DNA from 2 places in the Holzapfeliella sp. JNUCC 80 genome. Region 1 is predicted to be linked to the other one. Evidence: a T-box and tRNA genes for the amino acid it is inferred to sense, from the RefSeq annotation. Region 1 holds a T-box; the other holds one or more tRNA genes.
The links. A T-box is a leader RNA that pairs with one kind of tRNA and senses whether it is charged. The one in region 1 lies ahead of JNUCC80_RS02365 (valine--tRNA ligase), so its partner is inferred to be a tRNA-Val.
Positions count from the first base shown of each region.

Region 2: it has a tRNA-Val gene. The T-box ahead of JNUCC80_RS02365 (valine--tRNA ligase) is inferred to sense a tRNA for this amino acid. The anticodon was not compared.

Region 1 covers NZ_CM132205.1:461,186-476,062, reverse strand. The annotation lists gene JNUCC80_RS02415 (penicillin-binding protein) at 1-439, opposite strand, end outside; gene ftsL (cell division protein FtsL) at 436-822, opposite strand; gene rsmH (16S rRNA (cytosine(1402)-N(4))-methyltransferase RsmH) at 844-1,797, opposite strand; gene JNUCC80_RS02400 (DUF4044 domain-containing protein) at 2,415-2,528, shown strand; gene mreD (rod shape-determining protein MreD) at 2,573-3,100, opposite strand; gene mreC (rod shape-determining protein MreC) at 3,102-3,962, opposite strand; gene JNUCC80_RS02385 (rod shape-determining protein) at 4,006-5,004, opposite strand; gene JNUCC80_RS02380 (JAB domain-containing protein) at 5,096-5,677, opposite strand; gene JNUCC80_RS02375 (HAD family hydrolase) at 5,728-6,387, opposite strand; gene JNUCC80_RS02370 (bifunctional folylpolyglutamate synthase/dihydrofolate synthase) at 6,400-7,662, opposite strand; gene JNUCC80_RS02365 (valine--tRNA ligase) at 7,664-10,306, opposite strand; T-box leader at 10,345-10,566, opposite strand; gene thiI (tRNA uracil 4-sulfurtransferase ThiI) at 10,595-11,815, opposite strand; gene JNUCC80_RS02355 (cysteine desulfurase family protein) at 11,831-12,979, opposite strand; gene JNUCC80_RS02350 (septation ring formation regulator EzrA) at 13,092-14,798, opposite strand.
Region 2 covers NZ_CM132205.1:1,153,382-1,168,258, reverse strand. The annotation lists gene yidC (membrane protein insertase YidC) at 1-606, shown strand, start outside; gene JNUCC80_RS05800 (GTP-binding protein) at 646-2,625, opposite strand; gene JNUCC80_RS05795 (YczE/YyaS/YitT family protein) at 2,753-3,409, opposite strand; gene mnmE (tRNA uridine-5-carboxymethylaminomethyl(34) synthesis GTPase MnmE) at 3,681-5,069, shown strand; gene mnmG (tRNA uridine-5-carboxymethylaminomethyl(34) synthesis enzyme MnmG) at 5,088-6,992, shown strand; gene JNUCC80_RS05780 (YoaK family protein) at 7,024-7,680, shown strand; rRNA gene JNUCC80_RS05775 (16S ribosomal RNA) at 8,189-9,760, shown strand; rRNA gene JNUCC80_RS05770 (23S ribosomal RNA) at 9,927-12,839, shown strand; rRNA gene rrf (5S ribosomal RNA) at 12,911-13,027, shown strand; tRNA gene JNUCC80_RS05760 (tRNA-Val) at 13,035-13,107, shown strand; tRNA gene JNUCC80_RS05755 (tRNA-Lys) at 13,115-13,187, shown strand; tRNA gene JNUCC80_RS05750 (tRNA-Leu) at 13,221-13,303, shown strand; tRNA gene JNUCC80_RS05745 (tRNA-Thr) at 13,351-13,423, shown strand; tRNA gene JNUCC80_RS05740 (tRNA-Gly) at 13,428-13,499, shown strand; tRNA gene JNUCC80_RS05735 (tRNA-Leu) at 13,514-13,599, shown strand; tRNA gene JNUCC80_RS05730 (tRNA-Arg) at 13,610-13,683, shown strand; tRNA gene JNUCC80_RS05725 (tRNA-Pro) at 13,688-13,761, shown strand; tRNA gene JNUCC80_RS05720 (tRNA-Met) at 13,794-13,867, shown strand; tRNA gene JNUCC80_RS05715 (tRNA-Ile) at 13,878-13,951, shown strand; tRNA gene JNUCC80_RS05710 (tRNA-Met) at 13,991-14,064, shown strand; tRNA gene JNUCC80_RS05705 (tRNA-Asp) at 14,076-14,148, shown strand; tRNA gene JNUCC80_RS05700 (tRNA-Gly) at 14,178-14,248, shown strand; tRNA gene JNUCC80_RS05695 (tRNA-Ile) at 14,260-14,333, shown strand; tRNA gene JNUCC80_RS05690 (tRNA-Ser) at 14,340-14,427, shown strand; tRNA gene JNUCC80_RS05685 (tRNA-Glu) at 14,441-14,512, shown strand; tRNA gene JNUCC80_RS05680 (tRNA-Ser) at 14,523-14,612, shown strand; tRNA gene JNUCC80_RS05675 (tRNA-Met) at 14,635-14,708, shown strand; tRNA gene JNUCC80_RS05670 (tRNA-Asp) at 14,720-14,792, shown strand; tRNA gene JNUCC80_RS05665 (tRNA-Phe) at 14,797-14,869, shown strand; tRNA gene JNUCC80_RS05660 (tRNA-Tyr) at 14,876-14,877, shown strand, end outside.

The DNA.
Region 1 (14,877 bases):
CTTGAAATGCGTTTTTTGTGTTTAAATAATTAAGCAACTGTTCTTTTGAAGCGGGTAACACTTTACTTAATTTCTCAGCGGTTTCTTCTTTATTCACAACATATAGAGGTGTTTTTTTATCTATTGAAACTTGCGTTTCACTTAAAACTGCATAGATAGAATATAATCTTGAATCAGTCGCGATAACCTGATTATTGTTATCATAAATAGTTCCTCTATTTGCTTTTTCAGTCAACGTTCTATCATAGGCATTTTTAATCAATTGTCCTAAATTCTGACCGTCGACTTTTCCGACAGTTGTAATATAAACAAATCTTAACGCAAAAATGACGAAAACTAAAAAAACAACCAGCTCTAAAAAGATTCCCATAGCTCTACTGTATTTCTTAGCTTTCGTACTTTCTGTTGATGATTTGTTTTTATTAGGTTTCATGCTCATTTTTGAATATTCCTTATATTACCTTCAATTAATTGAAGTTGATTTTGTTGGGCAACACTAGCCAATTTTTGATTATTAGTTAGTTCACCGATATCTTGCTGTAAATCAATATTCTTATTTTGCGCCTGTGTGATTGAACTGTTCACACTTTGTAAGTGTTGCTGTGCTTGTGTACTGAGTACACTTGTGAAGACCAAAGCAATCATTGCAACAAAACCTGTAATTCCTAATCCTAGCAGCATCATTTTTTCGCTGGCAGTATGTTTTACTGACTGTTTTTTATTGGTTTGATTTTGTTGGCTTTGGGTTTTCATTTTAAAATTAGCAGGCTGTTTAACACGATCATAATCATAGCTATGTTCTCTTAGTGGACTATCTGCCATAATATCCAATTCCTCTCCTTATTACATCTTTTCGGCAACACGTAACTTAGCACTGTGCGCACGATTATTACTTTGAAGTTCAGTTTCAGTTGCAGTAATCGGCTTTCGAGTCACTAGTTTTAATTCCGGCTTAAGATGATCAGGTATAATCGGCATATTGCCTGGAACATCAACTTCTGAATGTTCTTTAAATATATTTTTAACAATGCGGTCCTCTAAAGAGTGGAACGATATTACACTAATCCTTCCACCTGGTTTAAGCAGTGAAATAGCATCTTCTAATGATTTTTCTAAGGCTTCGAGTTCGTGATTAACCGCAATTCTAATTGCTTGAAAGCTTTTCTTAGCTGGATGACCACCATGTCTTCTAGCAAAAGCTGGAATAGATTCCTTGATAATCTCGCTCAGTTGCGTTGTAGTTTCAATTGGCGCAATTTCTCTTTGCTTTTCGATATTTCTGGCAATGTTTTTAGCAAATTTTTCATCACCATAACGTCTTAGAATGCGATTTAAATCTTGAAACTTCCAAAAGTTAACAATCTGATAAGCATCTAATTCTTGTGTTTGATCCATTCTCATATCTAATCTAGCTTCATATCTATAGCTGAAGCCTCTTTCAGGAATGTCAAATTGAGGAGACGAAACACCTAAGTCATAGTAAATACCATCAACCTGCTCAACGCCTCTTTGATTAAGCTGTTCTTTAATATTTTCAAAATTAGAGTGAATCAAATTTAATTGTGACCCTTGTTCGTTGGTATCCACATCTAAATAATTGTCGTAAACCTGTTTAGCCTTGTCTAAAGCCATTAAATCTTGATCAAAGCCATACACTGATGCCTCTTGTATTTGCGATAATAAGTATTTAGTATGACCACCACCACCAAAAGTACAATCGACATAGGTCCCTTTGTTTTTAGGTTTAAGTTGATCAATTGTTTCGTGTAATAATACTGTTGTGTGATTAAATGTCATAGTTTTTAATTCCAAATCTCTTTAGTTTAATTGAGTTTCATCTTTACATCAAATTAAATTCATCAAATTTGTTTGCAAAAATGCTCTCTAGTACCTCAAATTTACCATAAATTAAGGCTTTAGACTAGTCGTTTTATACATTTGCTGTTATATTATATTATTTATTTAAGAAAATTTGTGAACTATAATCAAAACACTTATTAATAGCAAACAAACTATTGATAAAAGCGACTGAAATCGACAAAATTTAGATAAAAAGACTTTCATATAAATGTTCCGATTGACGACCGCTGTATAAACAGCGTAAACGCATAGTGAAGCTGCCAACACGATTAAAATAATCGGCACAGCATGAATAAAATTGTTTTCAAATGATAAATTAATAGTTGCAGTCCAAGCAAAAACCGAAAAAATATCATAACCACTAAAATAATGATTGTTCTTTAACATCATTTCTGCAAAATACGAAACTATTAATCCTGTTACAATGATAATAAAAACCAAAAAAATTCCCCCTTACTTTTTTATTTTTTGTTAGTTCTGTTCACTATTATTGCAACGGATTGCAATTCATTATTTCATAAGTTACAATTTCAATTAACAAAGGAGTTTTTCATATGAATAAAAAAAAGAGTCCGTTCCAGAAAGTAACGATTGTTGTTGCTATTTTCATGGCATTGCTAATGTTAGCTGGAATAATCATTCCTATCTTTTCTCAAATTTTTAGATAGCATATAAAAAGCAAGTATCCGAATGCACGTAGGATACTTGCTTTTTATGTTGATTTGATAAACGGATATTTTTTTATATATGAAACAAGTAATTTGTCAAAAATTAAAAACAAGATAACTGTTAATACTGCGGTTTTTAAAATCATAGGTAAGCCGTGTACAAAACCTGACTTAGTTTGTATTCTAAAAACAACCATCATAACACCAAGTGCAACTTGGTATCCTAAAGAACTCAATAGCGCAATAAAACCTCTAGCCAACTTGATATCTGGAAACCTTTTAGCATTAATTTGAACAATGTAAAAAACAACAGTATATAAGCAAGCATTAATCCCAAGTAAGCCAAAATAAAATATATCGCTAATGAATCCCATAGCAATCATAATGTATATCCAATAATTATTGTTTGTATTATAAAAAGCAATTAGCGATTGGAAAACTAGAAAAAACTGTGTTGAAACGATAATTGAATTGTCTCCTAACAAAGGCGCTAAAGATTTTGATAACACACCATCTAGTATCAAAAAAAACAAAAGTAACAACGGCAAGGTCCATTTTTTTAATATTTCCATACTATCGGTCCACACTTCTTAACACCACCGAAACTATTGAAAAATTATTAATATTAGCAGCCGGTTTAATTTTGATAATATTTGAAAATCCATAGTCGCCCGCATCAGATTTTTCAACTGTACCAACCAATAATCCTTTAGGTGAAGCATCACCTAATCCACTAGTGTAAACTTGTGTTCCCGGTTTAATTTCATTGCCTGAGCTAACTTGCGTCATTGATAGTGTTCCCGTCTTGGTATCATAACCAGATATCACACCGATATTACTGTCTAATCTATTATCGGTACTAGTTTGAACAGAAAAACGATTGGACGAACGTGATGTCGTTGAAATCAGTTCAACTTTTGAGCTGATACTGTCAACTTCTAAAACACGACCAACAACACCCTTATCTGCCATAACGGTCATTCCTTTTTCGATACCACTTTGGCTTCCTTGATCAATAATCACGAGATTAGACCAAGTCGCTGATGGTCTTGAAATAACAGATGCATTAACTAATTTGTAATCGGTTAATGTTTTTTTGAGATCTAGCGCTTCTTTTAATTCTTCGTTTTCATCCGCAACAGCTTTTGATTTTACTTTTGTCTGTGCCAAATCATCTAATTGTTTTTTTAAGTTTTCATTTTCTTGGTAAGTACTAGCTAACTGGTTTACTGTTGAAACACCAGAACTAAACCATGTCACAGGAACATTAATAACTCGCGTTACAACAGAAACACTATCATTTAAAAATGTTTGCAGAAAAAATGGTTTATCTTGTTTTTTTTGCAGACTAGCAGAAGTAACAATCAATCCGATAACTACTACAACTATTGCAAAAATAGACATTAATTTTTTATTCTTTAGTATTTTCTTCATTTGCAATTAGTCCTAAACACTAAAAAGCGACTTAAAGTCGCTTTTATTTTTTGCGCATTACATCAATGCTCTTTAAAGATTCGCCTGTTCCAATAGCTACACAATCAAGTGGTTCTTGTGCAATAAAAACTGGAACTTTAGTTGCTTCAGAAATGACTTCCGGTAAGTGATTTAAGAGTGCGCCACCACCGGTTAGAACGATACCATGATCAATAACGTCAGCTGCAATCTCTGGCGATGTTTCTTCTAACGTTTCTTTAATTGCAACAATAATTTCTTCAACCACCTCATGAATGGCTTCAGCGATATCTTTAGGGGAAATTTCAACAGATTTAGGTAGTCCTGTTAATAAATCTCGACCTCTAATTGACATATCTTCTAATTCTTCTGATTTTTCAACAGAAGCAGAAGCAATGTTAATTTTAATATCTTCGGCTGTTCGTTCACCAATTAGTAAGTTAAAGTGTTGGCGAACATGAGAAATAATTGACTCATTAAAGCGATCTCCGGCCATGCGAGTTGAACGTGAAGACACAATACCCCCTAGAGAGATTGTAGCAACATCAGTTGTCCCACCACCAATATCAACAACCATTGACCCTGTTGGTTCCATCACAGGTAAACCTGCACCAATTGCAGCTGCAAAAGGTTCTTCAAGCACATAAGCGTCACGAGCTCCAGCAACTTTAGTGGCATCAATAACCGCACGTTTTTCAACTTCTGTTACACCACTCGGTACGCAAACCATCACAAAGGGCTTGCTATTTCCGATTGTTTTCTCCATGAAATATTTCATCATTGCAGCAGTTGTATCATAATCTGCAATCACGCCATCTTTCATCGGTCTAATCGCTTTAATGCTACCTGGTGTTCTACCAATCATAGCCTTAGCTTCTGACCCAACAGCTACTATTTCTCCAGTTTTCATATTCTTTGCTACAACAGAAGGCTCTCTTAAAACGATACCCTTACCTTCCATGTAAACAATGGTATTTGCAGTTCCTAAATCAATTCCTATATTTTTTGAACCAAACCCAAACAATAAAATCGCTCCTTTTTCATGCATACATATTCTAAATCAGTATATCATAAGGACTTTACGCGAAAAAGAAATATTAAATGTTTACTAACAATTAAATAAAATCATAAGATTTCAGGCTAATATAATCGCTTTTAGAAACAATAAAATGATCTAAACAAGTAATTCCCACCAACTCACCCGCCGCTATCATTTGTTTTGAAAATTCAATATCAGACGGTGATGGTGTTAACTCTTCACTTGGATGGTTATGCGCTAAAATTATTTTTACACTTTGATTCAATATTGCTAGCTGAAAAATCTCTCTTGGGTGGACGACTGAATGTGTTAGCGTTCCCTTGAAAACGACTTTTTCACTTATGATGTAGTTTTTAACATCCAAAAAAACAACAACCAAAACTTCTTGGTTAAAACGAGCTAAAGAACCCTGAAGGTGCTCACCCATTAGTTCGTTACTAGTATACTTCAACAAGCTTTTCAAACGAACTCTTTTAAAACGATTAACAACTTCTTCAAAAACCAAACTGTCTTGATTGTTCTCACTATCGATTAAAGATAACGAAGTCGCGTATTCCTGAAAATTTTTTAAATTGTCTTGGTTTAAAAATCGATCGACAAATAACTTTAATAGTTCTCTATCTGATTGTTTGACTAGCCTAATTTTATCTTTAACCATAATACTTCTTCCTAACGTTTTTGAATGTAGTATTATTTACGCAAAAATAATCAACAACAGTCAAATTTTCCTAAAGAAGGTAACGTTAATGTAGCGAGTTGGCGTTCTTTTGTCGTTGCATCCCTCAAATTCGGAATCAATACACTAGCAATCCCCGCATAAGTTGCTGCTTTAACGCCTGGTCCCGAGTCTTCAAAAACAACTAATTGATTGTGCGGAATTGCCAACTTTTCTTGTGCAGAATCATAAATATCAGGGCTAGGCTTTGGCCGGTTAACATCTTCATGGCTCAACACAACGTCGAAGAAATCACGAACGGCTAGTTTAGCCAATACATCATTAATGAATACTTTGTGATTATTTGAAGCAAGTGCCAATTTAACATGGTCTTGTTTTAATTTATCAATAAGTTCAAAAGCGCCTGGCATCAAGTGTAGTCGCCCCTCTTGAATAGCCTGTTCAACATAAGTATTTGTCTGATCGATGAAATCATCAAATGTGTTTTCACTAATGTAATTTAAATAGTATTGTTTAAATTTCTCTGATGAATAGCCCTTAATAGCTAGGTAAGCATCCCTTGGAATTGGCAGATTCTCCTTTTGGACAATCGCAATTCCTGCTTCATAATAAAGTTCCTCGCTATTAATCAAAAGACCATCCATATCAAAAATAGCACCTGTTATTTCTTTGTCTAATTGTGAACTGTACATCTTAAAGCCCCCTTAGTTCTTATTAAAAAACTTTATGACCTCAGATGCAAAGTAAAACGACCCACAAATAATTAAAGTATCACTTAAATCCGCTTGTTGACGCCATTGCCGTATAAAAGATAAATAATCTTCAACATATGTTAAGTTGGATAAATTTAATTTTTTAAAATCAGATTGTTTGGCTGCTCTTGGATTGTCTATTGTCGTAACTTTAATTTCGTAGTCTGTTAATAGATTAAAGATGCCTTGATAGTCTTTATCTTTCATGACTGCTGTCAAAATTGTCACTTTTTTAGAATTAGGATAATGCGTAACTAAATAATCTTTCAATTCTTTAACAGCCGCAACATTATGTGCACCATCTACTATAATATCGGGTGCTTGATTCACTAGTTGATATCTAGCTGGAATACGAACCGAGTTAAGTACTTCAACGACCTCTGTCGTATGAAGTCTTTGAGATACCAGTAATTCATAAGCTTGTGTCGCTATTGCCATATCAATTTGTTCAACATAAGCAACAGGCTTTAACCCTTTATAGTTATTTTTTGATGTTCTAAAGGCGTTTTCTTCTAACTTAAACGTTTGATTGAACCAGTAGTCTTTAGCGTGCCTTTCTTGAATACGTGTGAGAAGAACATCAGTTATTTCATCTGGTATATCACCCAGAACCACTGGTCGATTAGCTTTAATAATTCCTGACTTCTCTTTTGTTATATCAGCTAAAGTCGGACCAATAATTGCCTTATGATCCATTCCTATTGACGTAATAATTGAAAGCTCTGGTGTGATGACATTCGTCTTATCATGTTCTCCTCCAATACCAACTTCAATAATAGCGTAGTCGACTTGATGATTAGCAAAAGCTAGATAGCCCAGTACTGTCACAAATTCAAATTCAGTTACAACAAAATCTGGTTGTTGAACACGGATTTCATTAAGTGCTGATTTGACTAGTTCAACCAATTTGACTAACTCATCGTCACTAATTGGTTGATTGTTGATTTGGATACGTTCATTGAATTGAATAATAAATGGTGAAACAAATAACCCTACTTTTTGACTTGATGCTGTCAGTAAATGACTCAAGTAATAGCAAGTTGACCCTTTACCGTTTGTCCCTGTAACATGAATGGTTTTTACTTTATTTTGTGGATTATCTAATTTATCCAGCACTAATTTAATGTTTGCCAATGAGTTAGTGCGTTGCATTTTCGGGAGATTATGAATAAAACTGACCGCTTGATCAGCCGTCAGTTTATTGGGTGTTGCCATATTATTGATTGTCCTTCAATTCTTGAATACGTTCTAACACGCTATCCAATTGTGATTGATAATCTGCTTTTTTCTCTTTTTGTTCGTTAACAACCTTTTCAGGTGCTTTACTTACAAACCCTTCGTTTGACAATTTCTTATCAATACGTGCGATTTCACCATTTAAGTTTTCAACTTCTTTATTTAATTTGTCAATTTCTGCTGAAATATCCACTAATTCTGCTAAAGGAACAAAAATTTGAGCACCTGTAATCACTGCATTAAGCGCTAATTTTGGTGCTTTAATGTCAGTTGCAATTGCCATTGTTTTTGGATGAACAAAGCGAGATAAGAATTCTGCATTGTTATTCAAAATATCAGCTTGTGCATCCCCATCTACACGAATTTGTAAATCAATTGGTGTTGAAAGTGGTGCATTGGCTTCAGCACGAATATTACGGATTGATTTAATAACATCAATTAAGAAGTCCATTTCTTCAATTGCTTGGTTATCTTCGAATTCAGCGTGTGCTGTTGGATATTCTGCAACCATTAAACTTTTACCTTCATGAGGCATTGATTGCCAAATTTTTTCAGTTACAAATGGCATAATTGGGTGCATTAAACGTAAAATTTGATCAATAACGTAAACCAAGTGGTTCGCTTTAATTGCTTTGGCATCTTTATCTTCACCTGTAAAGATTGTTTTACTCATTTCGATATACCAATCAGCAACATCATTCCAAATAAAGTTATACAATGCACGACCAGCTTCACCAAATTCAAATTGATCGTTTAAACGAGTAACATCTTTAACCGTCTGGTTTAGACGAGCAAAAATCCAGCGATCTGATAAATCAAAGTTTTCTGGGTTTGGTAAGTGTGCAGCCTTTGTTCCTTCAGGCAAGTTCATGATAACGAAACGGCTCATGTTCCAAATCTTGTTAATGAAGTTCCAGGCAGCATCCATCTTGTCATAGCTAAATCTTGTATCTTGTCCTGGAGTTGAACCTGTTGATAAGAACCAACGCAAGGCATCAGCACCATATTGTTCAATGATTTCCATTGGATCGATACCATTACCTAGTGATTTACTCATCTTACGTCCTTGAGCATCACGCATCAATCCGTGAATTAATGTGTATTCAAATGGACGTTCATTTGTTAGTTCCAGTCCTTGGAAGATCATACGAGCAACCCAGAAAGGAATAATATCGTAACCTGTAACTAATGTGTTATTTGGGTAGTAACGTTTGAAGTCACTAGCTTCAACATCTGGCCAACCCATTGTTGAAAATGGCCATAGAGCACTTGAGAACCATGTGTCTAGAACATCTTCATCTTGTTCCCAGTTTTCAGCATCTTGAGGTGCTTCTTCACCCACATAGATTTCGCCAGTTTCTTTATGGTACCAAGCTGGAATACGGTGTCCCCACCATAATTGTCTTGAAATAACCCAGTCATGAATATTTTCCATCCAACGTGTAAATGTTCCTTCAAAACGATCAGGAACGAAAGTGACTTTTTGGTCAGTTTCTTGGTTTTTCAATGATTCTTCTGCTAGAGGTTTCATTTTAACGAACCATTGTGTTGAAAGTCTTGGTTCAACTGGAACACCTGAACGTTCTGAATGACCAACATTGTGAGCCATTTCTTCAACTTTTAACAAAGCGCCTGCTTCTTCTAAGTCTTTTACGATAGCTTTACGAACATCAAATCGATCCATACCTTCGTATTTACCAGCATTTTCGTTCATTGTACCATCAGGATTCATAATATTAATACGTTCCAGATCATGACGGTTACCTACTGCAAAGTCATTAGGGTCATGGGCTGGTGTGATTTTTACGGCACCTGTACCAAATTCACGGTCAACGTAAGTATCAGCAATAATTGGTAATTTGCGGTCAGTTAAAGGTAAAATAACTTCTTTACCAATGTAATCTTTGTAACGATCATCATGAGGATGAACAGCAATCGCTGTATCTCCCAGTAATGTTTCAGGTCTTGTTGTTGCAATTTCAATGTAGCCTGAACCATCTACATAAGGGTATTTAATGTGGTAAAACGCCCCTTGGTCTTCTTGGTGAATAACTTCAATATCTGAAAGAGCTGTTTGAAGAGCTGGATCCCAGTTAATGATATATTCATCACGATAAATTAAACCTTTGTTGTACATTTGAACGAATACTTTTTTAACAGCATCACTTAACCCATCGTCCAAGGTAAAACGTTCACGTGAATAATCAAGTGATAATCCCATCTTACCCCATTGGTCTTTGATGGTTTTAGCGTATTCATCTTTCCATTCCCAAACTTTTTCTAGGAACTTTTCACGTCCTAGTTCATGACGTGTTAGGCCTTCTTCTTCACGAATTTTACCTTCAACTTTTGCTTGGGTTGCAATACCTGCATGATCCATACCTGGCAAGTATAAAGTATCAAACCCTTGCATACGTTTTTGTCTAATAATCATATCTTGTAAAGTTGTATCCCATGCATGTCCCATATGTAACTTACCAGTAACATTTGGTGGTGGAATAACAATTGAATATGGCTTAGCTTTCTTGTCGCCACTTGGTTTAAATAGGTCTTCGTCTAACCATTTTTGGTATTGACCTTGTTCCACTTCTTGTGGATTGAATTTCTTAGATAATTCAGTCATATTATTCCTCCTAAATAAAAAATCCTAGACAACTTAATGTCTAGGACGAATTGATCGCGGTACCACCTAAATTGACCCTGCTTGTCAGATGACAGACAGAATCCTCTTTATATCAATAAAGATAACGGGGTTTACCGGTTTAATTTACTCATTTCAATTAAACAGCTCGCAAGCTACTTGTCTTTTCTGTTTTAAAATCTTTCAGCGCATCGATTTTATCTCTATCAGTCGAAAAAACACCTCTTGGTCGTTGCTATTGACTATATTCTACTAAATTTATCCCAAATGTCAAAGTAAATCTTCAAACTCATCTTGATTATTGGTTGAAATGAAGTCTTGGTCGGGATAAATATCAGTAATTTGAATATTATCTAAAGCTTCTTGAATCATGGCTTCTGAATCGAGTGCTTTTTCATATAAAACCGCTTTTTCAGTTTTTGGTCGAGTTTTTGGTCGAGTCGGTGCAAAAATTGTACAGCAGTCTTCAAATGGCATAACAGAAAGATCAAAAGTATCAATTTTTTCAGAAATACGAATAATATCTGTCTTGTCTAAGGTAGCAACAGGACGAATAATTGGTGTATTTGTTACATCGTTAATTGCCATCATGCTCTCAAGTGTTTGTGAGGCAACTTGTCCAATTGATTCTCCGTTTGAAATTGCTAGTCCTTTGCGTTGTTCACGAATAAGATCAGTCAACTTCAGCATAAAACGACGTTGAACCGTCATTAAGTATCCTTCTGGAATATTTTGTTTAATCTGTTCTTGAATATGAGCAAAAGGAACCGCAATAAATTTAATTTTACCTGAATAAGCAGCTAGTTTACTAGTTAAGGCTTTTGCTTTCGCAAGCGCTTTATCAGTTGTATAAGGAGGTGAATAAAAATGAACCATTTCAATTTCAATTCCACGCTTCATTGTCAAGTAAGAAGCAACTGGTGAATCAATACCACCTGAAAGCATCAACATAGCTTTACCAGCCGTTCCAACAGGCAACCCACCTGCTCCCTTAATTGTTTGATTTGATAAATAAACCGCATCATGACGAACTTCGATTCGCAAAATAACATCTGGATTTTTCATTTTAACAGCAATATCTGGTAGTGCATCCGTAACACTGCCACCGACTAGCTGATTAATTTCGTTAGTATCTAATTCATACTCATGATCACTTCGGCGTGTATTTACCTTGAACGAAAGCCCTTCATGATAGATAGCTTTCATCATTTCAACTGCAGCTTCTTGAATATCTTTAATATTTTTTGAAACCTTAACAGCGGGTGAATAAGTCTCAATTCCAAATACCTTAGATAATTTTTCGTCGACTACCTCCCAGTTTTCGCCATTTAATTTAATGTGCATTCTATCTCTTTTAGTTGAGATATCAAGGTGACTCAAATCATGTAGCGCGCGACTAACATTACCGTGCAGACGGTTAATAAATTCGCGGCGGTTCTTACCTTTAGTTGATAATTCACCGTATCTCACTAATACTTCACTGAATTGCATATATGCAGCTCCTTTTTAATAACTAATATTTTTAAAACGTTTATAAATTTCTTCAAACTTACTGATAAATTCTTTGGCTTCAGCCAGTGTATTATCCGCTGAAAAACTTAAGCGAATAGCACCTTGAGCAATGCGGTCATCAACAGCCATTGCTTTCAGTGTCCCGGATCCAGTCTCATCTTTACTGGAACAAGCACTTGTTGTTGAAACATAAATCTCTTGTTCTTCCAACAAATGAACAAGTGTTTCACCTCTAACACCTTCTAAAGCAAATGTTAGAATATGTGGCGCAAATTCACTACTATCTGGTGAAAAAATCGAAATACCTGGTTTATCAGTTAAGTAGTTTAGCACTTCTTTTTTTATTGCTGCCGTTTGTTGGACGGTTTTTTTCTGGGTTTCGATTGCAAGTCTTAATGCTTTGGCACTGGCAACTATCCCTGGAGTATTTTCGGTTCCTGAGCGCAGATTTTGCTCTTGTCCACCACCACTTAATAGTGGTTGCAATTGACGATTAGCTTTTTTATATAAAAATCCAACTCCACGAGGACCGTTAAATTTATGCGCAGAAAAGCTCATTAAATCAATACGTGGATGGAAAACCTTGGACCATAAATTTTTCCCAATAGCCTGAACAGCATCCACATGATAGTGAATTGATGGATATGCTTTTAAGATATCGCCAATTTCAGCAATAGGCTGAATAGACCCGATTTCATTGTTAACTCCCATAACCGAAACCAGTATCGTATCCTCTGTGATTGCTTGTTTTACAGAATCAGGGCTTACAATGCCCGTTTGATCAACAGGTAAATAAGTCACTTTGAATCCTAATTCCTCAAGCTGTTTCATTGAATTTAAAACCGCGGGGTGTTCAATCTGTGTGGTAATTAAATGGTTACCTAATTTTCTTTTTGAAATGGCGGTACCTTTAATTGCCCAGTTATCAGATTCTGTTCCACTGCTTGTAAAAAATATTTCGCTACCTTTCACACCGAGCAAATCGGCAATCTGTAAGCGAGATTGTTCAACTAGCAAAAAACTCTTCTCACCAAATTTGTGCAAACTAGAAGGATTAGACCAATACTTTTGACTAACCGCTTGGTAAGTATTTAGCACATTAGGATTGATTAAAGTTGTTGAACTATTATCAAAATATATCAAATTATTATCCACCTTTAAAACTAAAAAAGACCAGTAATCTGGTCTAAATTGTTTGAACGTCTAAAATATTATAGCGGAAAACCCATTAACATTCAACTCGTTAACTTATTTTTTATAAGCCTTTATAGTAATCTTTTTCAATCTTTTGATAAGCACCTGGTTCGACTTTTTCAAGTGCACTTGCGATTGTATCTAAGGCACCTTCATAATCGAAATCTTGGTTATAAAGTTGATAGGCCTTCTTCACCGCTTGATTAATACTTTGATTATCTTGGATATACTTATTACTATATTGAATTGCAATTTCAGTTAATTCTGAAACCGCCACAATATTTTCAGAATCTGTTGTTAATTTATTTAAATCTTGTTGAGCCAAAATCAAATCATCTGAGATTTGTTTCATATCAATTTTGACTTGATTCAATTCATTATAAATCTTTTCAATTTCATCTTCTACTAGTCGATAATATTCAACAAAGCGTGATGGATAGCCTGGTAATTTGTAACGATCGAGTTTTCGTTTCAACATATTAAGATTCAAATTCATTTCTTGAACAGATTGTTGTGCAACCTTTTCAGCTTCAGTTAACCCTTCGATATCTTGTTCAATTTCTTGTTGTCGAATTGAGATTTCATCCAATCGTTGGTTAATTCTTAAGAAATCCGCTTTAATTTCAGAATAAACTGGTGATTCTGTTTCAATTTTTCGAATATCTAAATCAAAATCATTCTTCATTTGACTAATTTCAGAACCAATATGACCACTTTCAGTAATCTCATCATTAGTTAAAATATAGCTTTGATCGATATGAACCAGTAAATCCATCAATTCTGAATTAGCTAACGAAACCTTTTCAAATTGTTCAGACAATCTTTTTTGAAAATCAACCACAAAATTCTTAGCATTCATTTCATTTTCTAAGATCTGCTCAATTTCCATGATTTTGTTATTAATATTATCAATACCATTTTCTACTTCATCCAGCTTAATTTCGTTTAACTGCTGGTTGGTTTGATTCAAAGCAGCGTTTAGATTATCAATTAAAGTTTGAACGTTAACATTTGAAAAACGATAGCCTTGACTGAGCAAGTGCGCATACTCATTACTTAGCTCTTTAACCTGTTGTGGCAATTTTTCACTTAATTTTTCATAACTTTTTTTGATTCTTGGTAGTTTTTCATCAAGTTGTGTTAATTGTAATTTCAAATAACTCAATACGCGATGTGTTTCGATGTGGTTCCCAACACTATTGAGCGCTCTCACATCTGTAAACTTATTTTCTAGTCCAAGTAAATAATCTTCTAAAAAGTTAATTGTTTGACCATAATTGTAAGATTTTGATAAAATATCTTTTCTTATTTCAGCATATTTATCATAAATTTGTTCAATTTCTTTTTCTGATTCACTATTAGCAACAATTAGTTGATCAAAAACTGATTCAACATCTTCAACGTCTTGTTCAGCTTCAAAAACTTCTTGTTTTAAGTCAGCTAACAGTGAATTAGCTGTCAACAGTCTTAAGTGATTGGTCGTCTGAGCAACTTTTTGATTCTTTTGTAGCAACTCTTCTGACCTAGATTCTAATCCTAGATAGACTTTCTCCCAATTATTAAACGTTATCAAACTCGAGCCAGATAGCGTGATTTCTTTTAAATGTTGATACTTTTCAGCCAGTTCAACCGATTGAAAAGAGTCAATCACTTCGCTAATGTGACCCGTAACACGTTTGTTTTTGATGAAGTTCATTAATAATTGAATGACAACTGCAAGTATTATCAAAATACTTATTGAAAGCACAACTGTTTGTCCTACTGACATAAAAGCTTCCCCCAATATTCCATATAAGTACTATTGTATCAAAAAATTCACCCTTTGAAGAGCTTTTTTGGGAAATAAA
Region 2 (14,877 bases), 480 kb from region 1:
TTACTACCATTGAATATCATTTCAATGCGTAACATGAAAAAAATGTCACAACTAAAACCTCAAATGGATGAAATAAAGAAAAAATATCCAGGTAAAGATGCTCAAAGTCAAAAACAAGTTCAAGTAGAAACACAAAAGTTATATTCTGAAGAAGGTATTAATCCAATTTCAGGGTGTTTACCAATGCTACCTCAGTTACCAATTTTACTTGCGTTATATTCTTCAATTTTAAGAACGCCAGAATTACAAGTTGGTAAGTTCTTGTGGATGGAATTAGGAAAACCAGATCCTTACTTTGTGATGCCAATTCTGGCAGCATTGTTGACTTTTGCAACTTCTTACATTAGTTCAATGCAACAGCCTGATACGAATGCAACAACAAAGATTATGACATTTGTTCCTGCAATTATGATTTTGATCGTTGGATTGAACCTACCATCAGCACTAACCGTTTACTGGGTAGCTTCAAACTTATTCCAATTAGCTCAAACATTTATCTTCCAAAATCCATTTAAATATCGTCGCGAAATGCGTGAAAAAGAACAACAAGAACGCGATCGTTGTCGTAAACTTAACAAAGCTAAAAAGAAGATTTACAAAAAATAAAGTACGTTAAAAAGCTCACAACTAATTGTGAGCTTTTTTTTATAATTTAATATGGCGTAATTGGTCAACGTCTGACCAATGAACATCATATCCTTTTCCTTTTTTGAAGAAAATTGAATTAGCGGTATTTTCGATATCACTTTCAGGATCATAGTGGTAATCTGCGATTATTTTTTCTTGATTTTGACATGGAAAGTAGCCTTTTAAAGTTGTTGATAGTTTGCCTTTGTTTTTAGTGAAAGAGGCAAAGTTCAAAGGATAATCAGTGAAGTTTGTGACGGGAACAGCACCTTCGACAATGGTGCTTCCGGCCGTATTATTGGTGATAGGTTCAAGATTTCCGCCCATTTTTATAATGTCTGAGCTGACTTTTCCAATTAAATCAGTAGGAACGGTTAGCTTTATTGTGTACCAAGGTTCTAGTAGTTGATTTGATGTGATGGTTTTCATCAAAGCTTGTCTAACTGCACGATAAGTTGCTTCTCTGAAATCGCCACCTTTTGTTTCAGGAGAATATGCGCGTCCACTTAACAATGTAATGGTAATGTCAGTTAAAGGGGATCCTGTTAGAACGCCTAGATGTTTTTTCTCTGCTAGGTGAGTCATAATTCGCGATTGAAAATTAATATCTAAATCTTCTCTGGAACAATTATTTTTAATCACAATACCTTGTCCCGATTTTCCGGGCTCAAGTTTTAATGCCACTTCTGAATAGTGTCTTAACGGTTCAAAATGTCCAAAACCGATAACAGGTTCGGTGACAGTTTCTTTGTAGAGGACACTTGGTGATAGAAAATCTATTTCAATATTGAAACGTTGAAAGAAGGTTTCTTTTAAGTATTCTAGTTGGATTAGGCCAACAATACTGATATAAAGTTCGCTGATGTCCTTTTTGTAACGTAGGTGGAGCATAGGTTCTTCATCATCTAATAGGTAGAAGTAGCTGACCATTTGATCTCGTTGGCTTTCTTCTTTTGGGATAACTTGGACTTTATAAACAGGGTCTCTGGTGAGTAAGATATTCTCTGGCAAGTCGATATTTTCTGTGCTATCTGCTGCGAAAAATTCACCGGGCAAACCGTTATCTAGTCCGGTTATGACAACAATATCTCCTGCTTTAGCTTGATTGGTTTTGACGAGATGTTGACCTTCGGGGTAAAATAATTCATTAATTTTATCTGGTTTTTCTGAATAAAGAAATTTGATTTTTTCTTTTGAATGAAAACATCCAGAAACTATTTTGGCATGAACTTGCTTTAAGTTATTCTTATCATGCGTGATTTTATAAATTTGGGCTATTGGTTCATCAGAGCTGTTGAAGTTAGTTTGGATACAATCAAGTAGAGATAATAAATCTGACACACCAGCAAAAGTAATGGCTGATCCATAAACAGTAGGCATGATTCTTTTTTGGTTAATCGCCTGATTCAAGCAGCTTAATTTTTGTTGTTGATTGGGTTTATCTGATTGTAGTAGTAAGTTAAGCCAGGATTCATCAAGCATTGCCCATTCCTCTAAAAATTCACTATCATCTTTTAAAGAATCGTGATTGAAAGTGATTGCTTTATCAGAAAAATTCAGTAAATCTTTTTTGATACTAGCTAAATCAACCGTTTCAACATCAGTTTTATTGACGAATAGTAAAACTGGAACGTTGTATTGGTTACATAAGTCAGCTATTGTTTCAGTGTAACCAGTGACACCGTCGGTGGCACTAATGATAATGATGGCCACATCAACGACTTGTAAAATACGTTCCATTTCAAAAGTCAAATCCATATGTCCAGGCGTATCAATGAATGTATAGCGTTGATTGTTAGACGTAAAACTAATCGGCTTGCTAGAAAAAGTGATTTTACGACGCCTTTCAATCGGCTCATTATCTAAAACAGTTGTGCCTTTATTAACATTACCGACTTTTTTAATGACATCATTTTGATAGAGTATTGCTTCCATTAAAGTTGTTTTTCCACCATCAACGTGTGAAAAAACACCAATCGTTTTATTTTGTTGTGTCATAAAAAGTCTCCTTGAAGTTAAAATATATAGCCATTATAAACTTTTGAGTAATGTAGCTGTCAAATCTAATTAAAAAAGTCCCCACAAATTAAGGTGAGAACTTTCAATAATTATTAAGGCTGATTTATTAGTCCATTTTATCGTATTTGAAATTAGGGAATAAAAATTTATCAGCTAAGTCAACAATTTTACCTTGGAAAAATAAAGCAAAAATGGTTCCGATATTAACGGCTGATAGTTGTTTTGAAACAGCGAAAATAATAATGATGACAATGATTGGTGGAGTAAAGGTTAGTAATTGAGCACTAACTGGATTACCCTTTGTGTATTTGAAACGAATAACTTTCATCAAATCATCAACTGGATGCATAATTAAGTTAACACGTTGATAAAGTGAAATACCACATCCGATGAAGACAATCCCAATTAAGTCGATAACTAGTTTCACAAAATAAGGTAACTCAGGAAGTGAGGTCATTAGTAGTAAAGAGGTTAAGTAGTTAACGACTAAACTGAAAGGAACCATAAAAATAATATTCCCAATAACTTGTTTGAGCTTGAGTTGACGCAGTAAGATAACGGTTAATACTGCTGCAAACAAAGCAGTTCCGAAGAGGGTTGATCCTAAGTTCCAAGAAAAAAATGAACTGATATTAACGGCGCTAGCGGTCCAAAGTGCCGAACCTAGGTTCATTGATACTGTTAGGGCATTACCAAGTCCATTGATAAAAATGGCAAATGCGAGAAAAAATAGTCGTGAAGTCATGCTGTTCTTTTGATTCATTGTGAGCTCCTTTTTTAGGCTTTGCTACTATGATAGTTAATTATCGGCAAATAAGCAAAGGAATAATCCGATTTTTTACAACATATAATGGAAGAAACTCGGATAAAAAGTAAAAATGTTTCACGTGAAAACATCGAAACATTGACAAATTTACGGAATACCGCTATATTTTAAATAAATGAATATCGATAAAGTAGTCAAGGTGCTTTATCCACTAGAAGCTTGAAGTCTCAGTGGATATCTAGCACCTTTTTTATTTCAAGGAGGAATTATGGCCACTGCTGTTACTGAATATGATACGATTGCTGCTATTTCTACGCCAATAGGTGAAGGGGCAATCTCGATTGTGAGACTATCCGGTGAGGATGCGATTGACCAAGTTAATCGCCTATTCAAAGGAAAAGATTTGACTGAAGTCGACAGTCATACGATTCATTATGGACACATCTTAGATGCTACAACGAAAAAGCCGATTGACGAAGTTATGGTGAGTGTAATGCGTGCACCTAAAACTTTTACACGTGAAGATATCGTTGAGATTAACTGTCACGGTGGTGTGGTTGCAACCAATAAAATTCTACAAAACTTTTTAGGTGAAGAAGTGCGTTTAGCTGAACCAGGTGAGTTTACTAAAAGAGCCTTTTTGAATGGTCGAATTGATTTGACGCAAGCAGAATCTGTTATGGATTTAATTCGCGCAAAAACAGATAAGGCTATGCAAGTTGCTGTTAACCAGTTAGATGGACAATTAAATAACTTAATTCATAATTTGAGAGAAGAAATTTTACAAGTTTTAGCTCAAGTTGAAGTTAATATTGACTATCCTGAATATGATATGGATGATATGACAACGCAATTGTTACTCGAAAAAGCGCAACATATTCAAACTCAAATTGATGGTCTTCTTCAAACTGCTAAACAAGGAAAAATTTTGCGTCACGGATTGGCAACAGCTCTAGTAGGGCGCCCAAATGTGGGTAAATCTTCATTACTAAACTATTTGATTAAAGAAGACAAAGCCATTGTGACTGATATTGAAGGGACAACACGTGATGTTTTAGAAGAGTATGTGAATGTTCGAGATGTACCGTTGAAATTAGTCGATACAGCGGGTATTCGTCAAACGAAAGACGTTGTTGAAAAAATTGGTGTGGAACGTTCTAAAAAAGCGATTAACGAATCAGATTTGGTTTTACTAGTTATTAATGCAGCAGAGGAGCTAACTGACGAAGATCAGACCTTACTAGAATTAACTGAAGACAAGAATCGCATTATTTTATTAAATAAGATTGATTTGGGAACTAAGATTTCACGTGATGATTTAAGCACTCAAGCACCTGATACGCCAATCATTGAAATTAGTGTGCAAGATACGCTAGGACTTGATCAACTTGAAGAACAAATTGCGACAATGTTCTTTGGTGGAATCGAAACTAACCAGACTGATGTGATGGTAACTAATGCGCGACAAATTGGGTTATTAACTCAAGCGCAACACAGTTTAGACGAAGTGATTGCCGGAATTGCAAATGGTATGCCAATTGATTTAGTTCAAATTGATATGACAGCTTGTTGGGATAAATTAGGTGAAATTACAGGTGAAAGCGCACCTGATGAATTAATCACACAACTATTTAGCCAGTTCTGTCTAGGAAAATAATGAGGAGAGATTAAACACATGAAGACATACGATTCATATGATTACGATGTTATTGTCGTAGGTGCTGGACATGCTGGTTCAGAAGCTGCACTTGCTTCAGCTAGAATGGGACAAAAAACCCTACTATTAACTATTAATTTAGATATGGTAGCCTTTATGCCATGTAATCCATCAATCGGGGGTCCGGCTAAAGGGATTGTCGTACGTGAAGTTGATGCATTAGGTGGTCAAATGGGACAAAATATTGACCAAACTTACATTCAAATGAGAATGCTAAATACGGGTAAAGGTCCAGCTGTTCGTGCACTACGTGCGCAAGCAGATAAAAATCAATACCATGAAACAATGAAACAAGCGATTGAACAAGAAGAAAACTTAACGCTAAGACAAGGTTTAGTTGAAGACTTGATTGTTGAAGATGGAGTTTGCCAAGGTGTTTTAACAAATACAGGGGCTAAATACTATGCTAAATCAGTTGTCTTAACAGCTGGAACTTCTTCACGTGGGAAGATTATTATCGGTGAATTGATGTATTCATCAGGTCCAAATAACTCACTTCCTTCTATTAAATTATCTGAAGGTCTTGAACGTTTAGGATTTAAGTTGAACCGTTTCAAAACCGGAACACCTCCTCGTGTGGATAAGAACACGATTGATTTTTCTAAAACAGAAGAACAACCAGGAGACAAAAATCCTAATCATTTTTCATACCAAACAAAAGACAAAGATTACCTCATTGATCAAATTAGTTGCTGGATGACTTACACTAACGAAAATACCCATGATATTATTCGACAAAATCTTGATCGTGCGCCTATGTTTTCTGGTGTGATTGAAGGAGTAGGTCCTCGTTACTGTCCATCTATTGAAGATAAAATCGTTCGTTTTGCAGACAAACCTCGTCATCAATTATTCTTAGAGCCAGAAGGTCGCAATACAGAAGAATATTATGTGGGAGATTTTTCAACTTCAATGCCTGAAGATGTTCAGTTGAAAATGTTGCATTCAGTTGAAGGGCTTGAAAAAGCTGAAATGATGCGTCCAGGTTATGCAATTGAATATGATGTGATTGAGCCATGGCAATTGACTCACACGTTGGAAACAAAAGTGGTTAAAAACTTATTTACAGCGGGTCAAATGAATGGAACTTCAGGATACGAAGAGGCTGCTGGCCAAGGGATTGTTGCCGGGATTAATGCAGCGCTCCGTGCTCAAGGTAAAGAAGGCTTTACTTTGAAACGTGATGAAGCTTATATTGGTGTGATGATTGACGATTTGGTAACTAAAGGAACAGCGGAACCTTACCGTTTATTGACCAGTCGTGCGGAATATCGTTTAATTTTGCGTCATGATAATGCAGATTTGCGTTTAACACAAAAAGGTCATGATCTTGGGCTAGTGCAAGAACCACAATTTGAACGATTCACACAGAAAAAAGAACAGATTGAATCTGTTTTAAAACAGTTCCAAACAACACGTCTAAAACCGACTGATGAGTTACAAACTTACTTGGAAGAAAATAACCAAGCAAAATTAAAAGATGGTATTTTAGCTAGTGAATTGCTAAAACGTCCGGGAATCAGTTATGGCGATGTTGAACAATTTATGGCGATTGACCACGATATTGATCGTTACGTTAAAGAACAGGTTGAAATTTCGCTTAAATATGAAGGTTATATCAAGAAAGAACAAGGTAAAATCGATAAGCTACGACGCCTAGAGTCTAAAAAGATTCCAAAGAACATTGATTACGAAGCAATTAATGGTTTAGCAACGGAATCTCGTCAAAAATTAATGAAAATTAGACCTGAATCTATCGCGCAAGCTAGCCGTATTAGTGGGGTAAATCCTGCTGATGTCGGAATTCTAAGTGTTTACATTCAACAAGGTCGAATTGCTAAGTTAGAAAATCCAGTTGAATAGTAGGGTTTAATTGATATTTGGGGAGAAGTTAATGAAAAAAGGACACAAGTTTGAGTCGTTACCGATAGCGATTATGCTATCAATAGTAGGTGGATTCGTTGATGCTTTTAGTTACTTGCATCTGGGTCACGTCTTTTCTGCTTTACAAACAGGAAATATTGTTTTGCTTGGATTAAATATTGCAACGTTCAACATAGGTGCGATTTTTCACTATTTGCTACCGATTATTTCATTTTTAGTTGCCAGTGCGATAGCCAACTTCGTTGAATTATCGGGTCCAAAACTGAATAGTTTTGTCTGGCAAGAGATTGTTATCTACATTGAATTAGTGGGATTATTTATCACGCGTTTGCTAATTGATCGTCTAGATACAACTATTATAGTTAGTTTGTTGTCATTCTTTATGGCATTCCAAGTGCATTCGTTTAGAGTGGTTAACAATCATCCATATGCTTCGGCTATGAATACAGGTAATTTGAAAAAAGTAGGGAATTCAGCGATTGCTTATCTATTAGGTGAGAACAGAAGTGAAAATAAAACAATATTTGTTGATTGCTTGCTTATTATTTTGACCTTTGTATTAGGTGCTATTTTGAGTTCATGGTTATCTAGTTGGTTTGGTATCAATGCGATTTTCTTCCCAATGATGTTACTAATTGCAGTTTTAATACTTGTAAGATGGGAATAGAAGTTGATTTAAAGGGATTATTATCCTTTTGAATCAACTTTTTTTATTTTTATCAAAAAAAGTGTTGCCAAGATGTCATATCGATGATATTATATTTTTTGTCGTTAAATAACGGCGCAACACAAAATAAAGAAATCAAAAAGATTTCAAAAAAGTGTTGCAACAAAACTTAATAAATGCTATTATAGTCTTTGTCGTTGAAAAGCGACAGCTAAGCAGCTCAAACGAAATCAAAAAGATTTCAAAAAAGAGTTGCAAAGCAAAAGAGAACATGGTATATTAATTAAGTCGTCAAGTTGAACAAACAAATTATTCTTTCATAAGAAAAAAATAATTTAAAAAATTCTTGACACTGGTTATCAGCTTTGATATAATAGAGAAGTTGTTAAACAAAGTAGACCTTTGAAAACTGAACAAAGTTTCGCATAAATGTGTGGGGGTAATTAACCCCAAGCAATGAGCGAAGTCAATTCGCTAGTAAGTTTTAAAAAGAGCAAGTCAAACAATCTAAAATGAGAGTTTGATCCTGGCTCAGGACGAACGCTGGCGGCGTGCCTAATACATGCAAGTCGAACGAGTTTGCTCTTATGATGGTAGTGCTTGCACTACTTGACTAAGAATCCAAACGAGTGGCGGACGGGTGAGTAACACGTGGGTAACCTACCCTAAAGCGGGGGATAACATTTGGAAACAGATGCTAATACCGCATAACAATAAGAATCGAATGTTTCTTATTTAAAAGATGGTTTCGGCTATCACTTTAGGATGGACCTGCGGCGTATTAGCTAGTTGGTAAGGTAATGGCTTACCAAGGCGATGATACGTAGCCGACCTGAGAGGGTGATCGGCCACATTGGGACTGAGACACGGCCCAAACTCCTACGGGAGGCAGCAGTAGGGAATCTTCCACAATGGACGAAAGTCTGATGGAGCAACGCCGCGTGAGTGAAGAAGGGTTTCGGCTCGTAAAACTCTGTTGTTAGAGAAGAAAGATAGTAAGAGTAACTGTTTATTATTTGACGGTAACTAACCAGAAAGCCACGGCTAACTACGTGCCAGCAGCCGCGGTAATACGTAGGTGGCAAGCGTTGTCCGGATTTATTGGGCGTAAAGCGAGCGCAGGCGGCTAATTAAGTCTGATGTGAAAGCCTTCGGCTTAACCGGAGAAGTGCATTAGAAACTGATTAGCTTGAGTGCAGAAGAGGAGAGTGGAACTCCATGTGTAGCGGTGAAATGCGTAGATATATGGAAGAACACCAGTGGCGAAGGCGACTCTCTGGTCTGTAACTGACGCTGAGGCTCGAAAGCGTGGGTAGCAAACAGGATTAGATACCCTGGTAGTCCACGCCGTAAACGATGAGTGCTAAGTGTTGGAGGGTTTCCGCCCTTCAGTGCTGCAGCTAACGCATTAAGCACTCCGCCTGGGGAGTACGACCGCAAGGTTGAAACTCAAAGGAATTGACGGGGGCCCGCACAAGCGGTGGAGCATGTGGTTTAATTCGATGCAACGCGAAGAACCTTACCAGGTCTTGACATCTTTTGACCACCTAAGAGATTAGGTTTTCCCTTCGGGGACAAAATGACAGGTGGTGCATGGTTGTCGTCAGCTCGTGTCGTGAGATGTTGGGTTAAGTCCCGCAACGAGCGCAACCCTTATTACTAGTTGCCAGCATTAAGTTGGGCACTCTAGTGAGACTGCCGGTGACAAACCGGAGGAAGGTGGGGATGACGTCAAATCATCATGCCCCTTATGACCTGGGCTACACACGTGCTACAATGGATGGTACAACGAGCAGCGATACCGCGAGGTTTAGCTAATCTCCTAAAACCATCCTCAGTTCGGATTGCAGGCTGCAACTCGCCTGCATGAAGCTGGAATCGCTAGTAATCGCAGATCAGCATGCTGCGGTGAATACGTTCCCGGGCCTTGTACACACCGCCCGTCACACCATGAGAGTTTGTAACACCCGAAGCCGGTGAGGTAACCTTTTGGAGCCAACCGTCTAAGGTGGGACAAATGATTAGGGTGAAGTCGTAACAAGGTAGCCGTAGGAGAACCTGCGGCTGGATCACCTCCTTTCTAAGGATATACGGAAACACACATTTGAAACTTTGTTTAGTTTTGAGAGGTTTACTCTCAATCGTTGAACATTGAAAACTGAATATGATTTAAGAACCAAAAGCCGAGGTTATCGAAAAGATAATCAAACACCGCGTTTTTAAGAGTAAATTAAAGAGAAATCACAGGTTAAGTGATAAAGGGCGCATGGTGGATGCCTTGGCACTAGGAGCCGATGAAGGACGGGACAAACACCGAAATGCTTTGGGGAGTTGTAAGTAAGCTTTGATCCAGAGATATCCGAATGGGGGAACCCACTAAGAGTAATCTTAGTATCTGTATGTGAATACATAGCATGCAGGAGGAAGACGCGGGGAACTGAAACATCTCAGTACCTGCAGGAAGAGAAAGAAAAATCGATTTCCTGAGTAGCGGCGAGCGAAACGGAAAGAGCCCAAACCAAGAAGCTTGCTTCTTGGGGTTGTAGGACTACAATAACGGACTTAAATAAGATAGAAGAATGAGTTGGGAAGCTCAGCCAAAGAAGGTGACAGCCCTGTATTTGAAATCTTGTTTATACCAAAGTAGTATCCTGAGTACGGCTGGACACGAGAAATCCAGTCGGAATCCGGGAGGACCATCTCCCAAGGCTAAATACTCCCTAGTGACCGATAGCGAACCAGTACCGTGAGGGAAAGGTGAAAAGCACCCCGGGAGGGGAGTGAAATAGATCCTGAAACCATGTGCCTACAAGTAGTCAAAGCCCGTTAATGGGTGATGGCGTGCCTTTTGTAGAATGAACCGGCGAGTTACGTTATGATGCAAGGTTAAGTTGAAGAGACGGAGCCGAAGCGAAAGCGAGTCTGAATAGGGCGAATAAGTATCATAATGTAGACCCGAAACCAAGTGACCTATCCATGTCCAGGTTGAAGATGCAGTAAAATGCATTGGAGGACCGAACCCACGTACGTTGAAAAGTGCGGGGATGAGGTGTGGATAGCGGTGAAATTCCAAACGAACTTGGAGATAGCTGGTTCTCTCCGAAATAGCTTTAGGGCTAGCCTTGGAGTAAAGGATCGTGGAGGTAGAGCACTGTTTGGACTAGGGGCCCGTCAAGGGTTACTGAATTCAGATAAACTCCGAATGCCATTGATCTATATCCAGGAGTCAGACTATGAGTGATAAGATCCGTAGTCGAAAGGGAAACAGCCCAGATCACCAGTTAAGGTCCCAAAATTTATGCTAAGTGGAAAAGGATGTGGCATTGCGTAGACAACTAGGATGTTGGCTTAGAAGCAGCCATTCATTTAAAGAGTGCGTAATAGCTCACTAGTCGAGTGACGCTGCGCCGAAAATGTACCGGGGCTAAGCATAATACCGAAACTGTGGATGTGTTATTTATAACACGTGGTAGGAGAGCGTTCTAAGGGCGAAGAAGGTAGATCGTAAGGACTGCTGGAGCGCTTAGAAGTGAGAATGCCGGTATGAGTAGCGAAAGATAGGTGAGAATCCTATCCGCCGAAAGACTAAGGTTTCCTGGGGAAGGCTCGTCCTCCCAGGGTTAGTCGGGACCTAAGATGAGGCCGAAAGGCGTAATCGATGGAAAACAGGTTGATATTCCTGTACTATAATGCATTGTTTGAACAATGGAGGGACGCAGCAGGCTAAACGAATGTGCGAATGGAAGAGCACGTCCAAGCAACAAGTTTTATTATGAGTCAAATGCTTATAATTATACGGATGAGTTGTGATGGGGAGCGAAATTATAGTAGCGAAGTCGTTGATGTCACACTGCCGAGAAAAGCTTCTAGTTAGATGTATTGTACCCGTACCGCAAACCGACACAGGTAGTCGAGGAGAGAATCCTAAGGTGAGCGAGCGAACTCTCGTTAAGGAACTCGGCAAAATGACCCCGTAACTTCGGGAGAAGGGGTGCTGATTTTAAATCAGCCGCAGTGAATAGGCCCAAACAACTGTTTATCAAAAACACAGGTCTCTGCTAAATCGAAAGATGACGTATAGGGGCTGACGCCTGCCCGGTGCTGGAAGGTTAAGAGGAGAGCTTAGCGTAAGCGAAGGTTTGAATTGAAGCCCCAGTAAACGGCGGCCGTAACTATAACGGTCCTAAGGTAGCGAAATTCCTTGTCGGGTAAGTTCCGACCCGCACGAAAGGCGCAATGATTTGGGCACTGTCTCAACGAGAGACTCGGTGAAATTATATTACCAGTGAAGATGCTGGTTACCCGCGACAGGACGGAAAGACCCCATGGAGCTTTACTGTAGCTTGATATTGAGTATTTGTGAAACATGTACAGGATAGGTAGGAGTCGATGAAGTGAGAACGCTAGTTTTCATGGAGACATTGTTGGGATACTACCCTTGTTTTATGAATCCTCTAACTTTTGCCAATTATCTTGGTAGAGGACAGTGTCAGGTGGGCAGTTTGACTGGGGCGGTCGCCTCCTAAAGTGTAACGGAGGCGCCCAAAGGTTCCCTCAGAATGGTTGGAAATCATTCGCAGAGTGTAAAGGTATAAGGGAGCTTGACTGCGAGACTTACAAGTCGAGCAGGGACGAAAGTCGGGCTTAGTGATCTGGTGGTACCGTATGGAAGGGCCATCACTCAACGGATAAAAGCTACCCTGGGGATAACAGGCTTATCTCCCCCAAGAGTTCACATCGACGGGGAGGTTTGGCACCTCGATGTCGGCTCGTCGCATCCTGGGGCTGTAGTCGGTCCCAAGGGTTGGGCTGTTCGCCCATTAAAGCGGCACGCGAGCTGGGTTCAGAACGTCGTGAGACAGTTCGGTCCCTATCCGTCGCGGGCGTTGGAAATTTGAGAGGAGCTGTCCTTAGTACGAGAGGACCGGGATGGACATACCGCTGGTGTACCAGTTGTTCTGCCAAGGGCATCGCTGGGTAGCTATGTATGGACGGGATAAGCGCTGAAAGCATCTAAGTGCGAAGCCCCCCTCAAGATGAGATTTCCCATTCCTTTAAGGAAGTAAGACACCTCAGAGATGATGAGGTCGATAGGCTAAGAGTGGAAGTATAGCGATATATGGAGCGGATTAGTACTAATCAGTCGAGGACTTAACCAAGTTAAGCGGTAGGCTTTTGGAAAATAAATCATATTCAGTTTTGAGTGTTCAGCACTCAAGGTAAATAAAAGTGTGGTGGCGATAGCAAGAAGGTTACACCTGTTCTCATGCCGAACACAGAAGTTAAGCTTCTTAACGCCGAAAGTAGTTGGTGGGTGACTACCTGCGAGGATAGGACGTTGCCACGCTTTATATGGAGGATTAGCTCAGCTGGGAGAGCATCTGCCTTACAAGCAGGGGGTCACAGGTTCGATCCCTGTATCCTCCATCATACCGAGTCGTTAGCTCAGTTGGTAGAGCATCTGACTTTTAATCAGAGGGTCGGCAGTTCGAGCCTGCCACGACTCATTGGCTTATATTTATTAATGCCACTTTATTTTTGCGGGTGTGGCGGAATTGGCAGACGCGCTAGATTTAGGTTCTAGTGTCTTAGTGACGTGGGGGTTCAAGTCCCTTCACCCGTATTGGCAAACAATATGCCAAATGTTATAATTAAATATATAGCAAATATGCCGACTTAGCTCAGTTGGTAGAGCATCTGATTTGTAATCAGAGGGTCGGGCGTTCGAATCGTCTAGTCGGCATTATGCGGAAGTAGTTCAGTGGTAGAACATCACCTTGCCATGGTGGGGGTCGCGGGTTCGAATCCCGTCTTCCGCTTTTCATTATTTATCGCCGGGGTGGCGGAACTGGCAGACGCACAGGACTTAAAATCCTGCGAAGAGTAATCTTCGTACCGGTTCGATTCCGGTCCTCGGCATAATAATGATGCACCCATAGCGCAACTGGATAGAGTGTCTGACTACGAATCAGAAGGTTGTAGGTTCGAGTCCTACTGGGTGCATATTCGGGAAGTAGCTCAGCTTGGTAGAGCACCTGGTTTGGGACCAGGGGGTCGCAGGTTCGAATCCTGTCTTCCCGATAGCAGCAAATGTTGCTGAATATATTTTTTGTGGCGGTGTAGCTCAGCTGGCTAGAGCGTCCGGTTCATACCCGGGAGGTCGGGGGTTCGATCCCCTTCGCCGCTATTGGTATCTTGGACCTTTAGCTCAGTTGGTTAGAGCAGACGGCTCATAACCGTCCGGTCGTAGGTTCGAGTCCTACAAGGTCCATCTCGATGGACTATTGTAATGTACTACTTAAATAATTATCGCGGGATGGAGCAGTCTGGTAGCTCGTCGGGCTCATAACCCGAAGGTCGTAGGTTCAAATCCTGCTCCCGCAATATAATAAAATGGTCCCATGGTGTAGGGGTTATCACGCCTGCCTGTCACGCAGGAGATCACCGGTTCAAATCCGGTTGGGACCGTATGATTTATTAATCATTATTTTATATATGCGGGTGTAGTTTAGTGGTAAAACCACAGCCTTCCAAGCTGTTGTCGCGAGTTCGATTCTCGTCACCCGCTTTTATAAATATGGGCCTATAGCTCAGCTGGTTAGAGCGCACGCCTGATAAGCGTGAGGTCGATGGTTCGAGTCCATTTAGGCCCATTTTATGGAGAAGTACTCAAGTGGCTGAAGAGGCGCCCCTGCTAAGGGTGTAGGTTGCGAAAGCGGCGCGAGGGTTCAAATCCCTCCTTCTCCGTATTTTTTATTCAGGCCCGTTGGTCAAGTGGTTAAGACACCGCCCTTTCACGGCGGTATCATGGGTTCAAATCCCGTACGGGTCATTTTAATATCGGAGGATTACCCAAGTCCGGCTGAAGGGAACGGTCTTGAAAACCGTCAGGCGGGTCAAACCGCGCGTGGGTTCGAATCCCACATCCTCCTTTTAATTTAATAATTTTATTATCGCGGGATGGAGCAGTCTGGTAGCTCGTCGGGCTCATAACCCGAAGGTCGTAGGTTCAAATCCTGCTCCCGCAATATAATAAAATGGTCCCATGGTGTAGGGGTTATCACGCCTGCCTGTCACGCAGGAGATCACCGGTTCAAATCCGGTTGGGACCGTATTGGCTCGGTAGCTCAGTTGGTAGAGCAACGGATTGAAGCTCCGTGTGTCGGCAGTTCGATTCTGTCCCGAGCCATTTTCCGG